Regions from separate parts of the Streptomyces sp. SudanB5_2050 genome, predicted to be linked through region 2. Evidence: riboswitches for the same ligand, from Rfam matches in the RefSeq annotation. Region 2 holds a riboswitch; each other region holds the start of a gene.

Region 1 (2,251 bases), 3.4 Mb from region 2:
GATGCGGAGCGGTCGCAAGCCGTCGGCGGCGGGCTCCGGACGGGGACCCGTCCGACTGGCCTCAGCGGTCACCCTGGGCCCCCTTCTCACTGCACTGTCCCGCGACCCTATGCCGGGACGTTAATCTAGAACAAGTTTCAGACTTGATCGTTCAGAGGCTCCGAATCTACCGGCAGGTAGGGACGCTGTGACGAGTGGATCAGGTGATTCACGCCACGGCCCGCCCGGGTGCCGGACACCCTGCCGGGCCGGACGACGGGGAGAAGGTGACCGAGGTGGACAATCCGGAAGCGGTCGCGCCCCCTCCGGGGCACCGTTCCGCCGCCCCGCCCCTGACCGAACGGCAGCGCGAGCGGCGCCGCCGCATCCTGCACGCGACCGCCCGGCTCGCCTGCCGGGGCGGTTTCGAGGCGGTGCAGATGCGGGAGGTCGCGGAGTCCTCGCAGGTCGCCCTCGGCACGCTCTACCGCTACTTCCCGTCCAAGGTGCACCTGCTGGTGGCCACCATGCAGGACCAGTTGGAGCAGTTGCACGCGACGCTGCGCAGGAACCCGCCGGGTGGCGAGACGGCCGCGGACCGGGTGGCGCGGACCCTGATGCGGGCCTTCGGCGCGCTGCAACGCGAGCCGCGACTGGCCGAGGCGATGGCGCGCGCCCTGACCTTCGCCGACCGCAGCGTCTCCCCGGAGGTCGACCAGGTCTCGCGCCGGACCACGGCGATCATCCTGGACGCCGTGGGCGGTCCGGAGAACCCGACGGCCGCGCAGTTGTCGGCGGTCCGGGTCATCGAGCACACCTGGCACTCGACCCTGATCGCCTGGCTGTCCGGCCGCGCGTCGATCGCGCAGGTGGGGGTGGACATCGAGACGGTGTGCCGGCTGATCGACGTGACGGGGGCCGGGGAGCCCGTCGCGGCGGGCGGCGGGGAGCGTGAGCGGGCGCACGGTTCCGGGCCGGTTGCCTCCGGGTAAAGTGGCCGCGTCGTCATCACACCCGTACGGGGGGAAGCCGGTGCAATTCCGGCGCTGACCCGCAACCGTGAGCCACTCGCCGAGCCCCTGGACGCTCCGGGTGGTGAGCCGGACTGCCCCGCGCGGACGTGACCGGCTCACGTGCCCGGCACCCGCCGGCGCACGGGCACCGTCGAGGCATACGGGGCCGAGCCGCCCGGGAGTGCCCGTGCTGCCCGACCCCGCGCAGGGAAAGGCACCCGCCGCTCATGAACGTCCGCCGTCGCAGCAGCGCCGCGGCTCTGGCCGCCATAGCCGTGATCGGCGCCGCCGCCGCGCCCGCGGTCGCCGCCGACCCGTCGCCGTCCACGTCGTCGTCCGCCCCGTCCGGCAAGTCCGGCGGCACCGACGGCCTGTACGGGTCCGCCGATCCCCAGTACGACGGCGTCTGGCGGCAGTCCCTCGCGCTGCTCGCGCAGGACACGGCGGGCGTGATCCCCTCGTCGTCGGCCGTGAAGTGGCTCACCGACCAGCAGTGCGACAACGGCGCCTTCGCCCCCTTCCGCGCCGACCCGGCCAAGGCGTGCGACGCCAAGACCATGGTCGACACCAACAGCACGGCCGCCGCCGTCCAGGCGCTGTGGGCCGTCGGCGGGCACGGCGACGCCGTCGAGGAGGCCCTCGGCTGGCTGAAGTCCGTGCAGAACGCGGACGGCGGCTGGGGCTACACCCCCGGCAGCCCCAGCGAGGCCAACTCCACCTCCGTCGTCATCGGCGCCCTCGCCGCCACCGAGACCGACCCGGGCACCGTGAAGAAGGGCGGCAAGTCCCCGTACGACGCCCTGCTGGCGGCCGCCCTGCCCTGCGCCGGGGACGGCGGCGCCTTCGGGTACCCGGACCAGGACGGCAAGCCGGTCGCCAACGCGGACGCGACCGCGGCGGGCGTGCTCGGCGCGCTCGGCAAGGGCCTGGTCGCCGAGGCCGGCGAGAAGACCGCCGACGCCACCTGCACGGCCTCGGACGAGCCCACCCGCGAGCAGGCCGCCGCGAACGGCGCCGCCTACCTCGCCGGCGCCCTCGCGAAGGACGGGCACCTCACGTCCGCCCTCGGCGGCTCCGCCGAGCAGCCCGACTACGGCAACACCGCCGACGCGGTCGTCGCGCTCGCCGCGCAGGGCGGCAAGGACAAGGCGGCGAAGCCGCTGGCCTGGCTGGAGAAGAACGCCGCGAAGTGGGCCGGGGAGAGCGGCCCGGCCGCCTACGCCCAGCTGATCCTCGCCGCGCACGCCACGGGCACCGAC
Region 2 (2,251 bases):
CGCCGCCGCGTCGATCGGCAGCACTCAGTCCCCTTCGGGGGTGTCCCGCGCGGCCGCCGCCCGCTCCTCGCCCTGCCGGCGTCCCCGGCGCAGCCCGAAGTAGTACGCCAGCACGCCCGCGCCGATCGCGGCCTGGAGCGCGAACAGCGCCGACTCGACCTCCCCGGAGGGCGGTTCGTACAGCGGCGAGAACCACGGCTCGTAGTCCGGCTCGATCTCGGTGATCGTCCGCTCCGCCTCCGCGTCGGCCCCGGCGAACGGCTCCTCCTTGTGGTCGCCGAGCCCCAGCACCAGTGGCAGCACCGCGAGCGCGGCCACGGCGAGCAGCAGCAGGGCGTTGATCTTCGCGTTGCGGCTCACCGGGCCACCGCCCGCTCCTTGGCCCCGGCGGTCCCGGACTTCGCCGGCAGCACGCCCAGCCGGGTCAGTTCGCCCTTGCTGGACTGCACCAGCAGCCGCATCACGATCACCGTGAGCAGGCCCTCGCTCACCGCGAGCGGGATCTGGGTGACGGCGAAGACCGACCCGAACTTGCCGAGCGCCCCCAGGAACCCGCTGCCCGGGTCGGGGAAGGCCAGCGCCAGCTGCACACTGGTGACGCAGTACGTGGACAGGTCGGCGACGAACGCCCCGCAGAACACGGTGACCATCAGCGGCACGTCGTAGCGGCGCAGCAGCCGGTAGGCGCCGTACCCGGCCCAGGGGCCGACGACCGCCATCGAGAAGACGTTGGCGCCGAGCGTGGTCAGTCCGCCGTGGGCGAGCAACAGCGCCTGGAAGAGCAGGGTGATGGTGCCCAGCACCGCCATGACCGGCGGCCGGAAGAGGATCGCGCCCAGACCGGTGCCGGTGGGATGCGAGCAACTGCCGGTGACGGACGGCAGTTTCAGGGCCGACAGGACGAACGTGAAGGCCCCGGAGGCGCCGAGGAGCAGCGTGCTCTCCGGGTGCTCCCTGACCTCACGGGTGAGTGACCGTACTCCGTGGACGACGAACGGCGCGGACGCGGCACCCCAGGCGATCGCGTGCGCCGGTGGCAGAAAGCCCTCGGCTATGTGCATGACTCGGCAGACCCTCTCCAGCACCTCGTGGATGGACGACGCGCCTTGGCCGGTCTCCTGGCTTACGGGTACCACCGCCCGTGCCCCGCCTTCCCGGATCGCAAGCGATCCAGTGGCTGCCCGCGAGGGCCGGAGCCGGACTTCCCGATTCACAGTGGCGAGGGCCGCACCGGCATCGCACCGGATTTCCCGTTCACCAAGGCGTGACGACGGTAGTGGTCCCGCCCGGCCGGTGACAAGCGGGCCTCCGGGCCGGCCGACGCGCCGAGCGGCCCGTCACCCGGCCCGGTCCCGGCCCCGGTCCCGGTCCGTGCGACGGACCACCATGTCGCGCATCCGCTGGGTCAGCGCGGTCGCGGCGGCGGTCAGGAACACGAAGCTGTAGGCGATCTGCAGGACGGTGATGATCCGCGCCGACTGACCCCGCGGGGTGATGTCGCCGTACCCGACGGTCGCCAGGGTGACGACGGTGAAGTACAGGGCGTCGACGCGGGTGTGCAGACCGGTGAACTCGCCCGGCTGCTTGGCGAGGGCGTAGTAGGTGGCCGAGAAGACGTGCACGGACAGGACGATCAGCAGGGACAGGACCATCCCGGGCCGGGAGTCCGGCCGGTCGACCAGCACGTGCCGGATCTGCCGGAGCAGCAGCACCGCCACCACGGTCAGGATCAGGGCGAACAACAGCCAGCTCAGCACGGGGCGTTGCGGGCCCAGGTGATCGAGGGGGAGGAGGAAATAGGCCACGACCACGCCCGCCGCGGCCCCGGCCCGCACCACCCAGGGCCGCACCGCCGGCCACCCGCCCCGCACCACCCGGGACCGCACCGCGGGCCACCCGCCCCGCACACCCCGGGGCCGCGCCGCGGGCCGCTCGGTCCGCCGCCCCCTCACCGCGCCGTCCCGGCCGGCGCCCCGCCCTCCGTGCCCGCGCCCGGCTCCCCGTCCGCCCGGGGTTCGGTCCGGCGCGCCACCTGGGCGACGATGAACGCCACCACCGACCCGGTGACGATCAACGGCATCTGGTCGTGCGCGTCGCCGCCCACCAGCAGCACCGACAGCACGGCGCTGGCCAGCGGCAGCCCCGTCACCGCGGCCGCGGCGGCGGAGATGCCGAGGGCGAGCGCCGGGGTCACGCCGAAGCCGGGCAGGCCGGAGCAGGCCAGCGCCGTCGCCGTGCCCAGCAGCACCGC
Region 3 (2,251 bases), 3.9 Mb from region 2:
CGCCCAGAAGACGATGGGCATCATCACCCTCGCCCTGGTCGCCGGCGGCGCGCTCGCCCCCGACTCCGACCCGCCCATGTGGGTCATCCTCTCCGCGGGCATCGCCATCGCGCTCGGCACCTACCTCGGCGGCTGGCGCATCATCCGCACCATGGGCAAGGGCCTGACCGACCTCCAGCCGCAGCAGGGCTTCGCCGCCCAGACCAGCGCCGCGACGGTCATCCTGGCCTCCTCGCACCTCGGCTTCTCCCTGTCCACCACGCACTCGGTCTCCGGCGCCGTGATGGGCGCGGGCCTCGGCCGCAAGGGCGGCGTGGTCCGCTGGTCCACGGCCACCCGGATGTTCGTCGCCTGGGGCCTGACCCTGCCGGCCGCGGCCCTGGTCGCCGCGATCGCCGAGTGGGTCTGCGGTCTGGGTGACTGGGGCACCGCCCTGGTCGCGGTCTTCCTGGTCGTCTCCAGCGCCGCCATCTGGAAGATCTCCCGGCGCGAGGTCGTCGACCACACCAACGTCGTCGACGACGAGCCGGAGGCGGCCGGCGTGGTGACCCAGGCGATGGCCGCCGTGACCCCGCCCCCGGCGGGCGTGACCGGGGAGCCGGCGGCCGCCGTCGCGTCCTCGGCGTCCGAGCCCAAGGCCCCCTCGGCCACCACCACCGTCTGAACCCGCGCCCCGGGTACGAAGGAAACGAACCTCCATGAGCATCGACTGGGCAGCTCTCGGCTCCGTCTTCGGAGTCAGCCTCGTGGCCACCGTGGTCCTGGTGGGCCTGTTCACCCTCGGCATCGCCGGCCTCTCCCGCCAGGAGCGGGCCGCCGCCGAGGGCGGCTCCGCCGGCCTCGCGGTCACCGGCGCGTACGCGTGCTTCGCGGCCTGCGCGGCGGCGGTGGCGTACGGCATCTATCTGATCGTCGCCTAGCCGGCGGACCGGCGCGGCGCACGTCGTGGTGCGGGGGCGCCGGACGGACCTCGGGGTCCGTCCGGCGCCCCGCCCTTTTCGCCCACCCCGCACTACTCCCCCGCGCCCGCGCACGCCTTCCGTGTGTGGGCCTTCGCACACTCCCCCCTCGCAGGTCAACGGCAAGTTGACGGGTGTTCGCGGGGCGTGGTGGACTGCCGGAGCCAATGCGGCGGCTGGAGAGGAAGCCCGGTGTGAATCCGGCGCGGTCCCGCCACTGTGACCGGGGAGTGATCCCCGGGAGCCAGGAACTCTCACCGCCGTGCTCTTCGAACCAGGGCGCGGACACCCTGAGTGAGGACCTATCGCCATGCGCGGCTGCCGTTCCAGGCTCACCAGCGACACCCTTCGCCTTCCCCTCCCCACGGCCGGTTGAGCCGTGCGCGCCGAACGCGTCTTCGCGTACGGCGCCGCCGCCGGCCTCCTCGGTGACCTCCTCCTCGGCGACCCGCGCCGCGGACACCCGGTCGCCGCGTTCGGCCGTGCCGCCGGTGCCGTGGAACGGGTGCTGTGGCGCGACCACCGCGGGTGGGGCGCGCTGCACACCGCCGTGTGCGCCGGTGGCGCCGCCGCCCTCGGGCTGGCCGCCTCCCGTGCCGTACGCCGCTCCCCCGCCGCCTCGGTCGCGCTGACCGCCGCCGCCACCTGGTCGGTCGTCGGCGGCACCTCGCTCGCCCGTGAGGCGGGTGCCATCGGCCGTGCCCTGGAGGCCGGTGACGTGGAGGCGGCCCGTGCGCGGCTGCCGCACCTGTGCGGGCGGGACCCGCAGGCGCTGGACGCCGACGGGATCGCCCGGGCCGTCGTGGAGTCCGTCGCCGAGAACACCTCGGACGCGGTGGTGGGCGCCCTGGTGTGGGGCGCCGTGGCCGGAGTTCCGGGGCTGGCCGGCTTCCGGGCCGTGAACACCCTGGACGCGATGGTCGGCCACAGGTCGCCCCGGTACCGCCGCTACGGCTGGGCCTCGGCCCGGCTCGACGACCTCGCGGGCTGGCCGGGCGCCCGGCTGACCGCCCTCCTGGCCGTCGTGGCCGGCGGCGGCCCCCGGGGTGCCGCGCGGGCCTGGCGCGCCGACGCCGGACGGCACCCGAGCCCCAACGCCGGGCCCGTGGAGGCGTCGTTCGCGGGCGCCCTCGGGGTGCGGCTGGGCGGAACGCTCTCCTACGGCGGCCGGGTGGAGCACCGGCCGGTCCTCAACGGGGCGGCGGGACGCGCCGTCCGGGCCGGCCGCGGCGACATCGAGCGGGCCGTCCGGCTCTCCCGGCGCGTGGGCTGGCTGGCGCTGGGCGTGTGCG

What was found. A riboswitch is a leader RNA that binds a small molecule or an ion and turns the genes downstream of it on or off. The one in region 2 is predicted to bind cobalamin.
Region 1: another riboswitch for cobalamin. It lies ahead of ACFZP7_RS11145 (prenyltransferase/squalene oxidase repeat-containing protein); the one in region 2 lies ahead of ACFZP7_RS26225 (energy-coupling factor ABC transporter permease).
Region 3: another riboswitch for cobalamin. It lies ahead of ACFZP7_RS08775 (cobalamin biosynthesis protein); the one in region 2 lies ahead of ACFZP7_RS26225 (energy-coupling factor ABC transporter permease).

The regions. Positions count from the first base shown of each region.
Region 1 is NZ_OZ186760.1:2,488,596-2,490,846, forward strand. It holds gene ACFZP7_RS11135 (glycosyltransferase family 4 protein) at 1-72, opposite strand, end outside; gene ACFZP7_RS11140 (TetR family transcriptional regulator) at 267-971, shown strand; cobalamin riboswitch at 962-1,112, shown strand; gene ACFZP7_RS11145 (prenyltransferase/squalene oxidase repeat-containing protein) at 1,220-2,251, shown strand, end outside.
Region 2 is NZ_OZ186760.1:5,876,339-5,878,589, forward strand. It holds gene cbiQ (cobalt ECF transporter T component CbiQ) at 1-24, opposite strand, end outside; gene ACFZP7_RS26220 (energy-coupling factor ABC transporter substrate-binding protein) at 25-360, opposite strand; gene ACFZP7_RS26225 (energy-coupling factor ABC transporter permease) at 357-1,061, opposite strand; cobalamin riboswitch at 1,091-1,277, opposite strand; gene ACFZP7_RS26230 (potassium channel family protein) at 1,338-1,850, opposite strand; gene ACFZP7_RS26235 (chloride channel protein) at 1,949-2,251, opposite strand, start outside.
Region 3 is NZ_OZ186760.1:1,962,418-1,964,668, forward strand. It holds gene ACFZP7_RS08765 (inorganic phosphate transporter) at 1-664, shown strand, start outside; gene ACFZP7_RS08770 (hypothetical protein) at 699-920, shown strand; cobalamin riboswitch at 1,093-1,234, shown strand; gene ACFZP7_RS08775 (cobalamin biosynthesis protein) at 1,339-2,251, shown strand, end outside.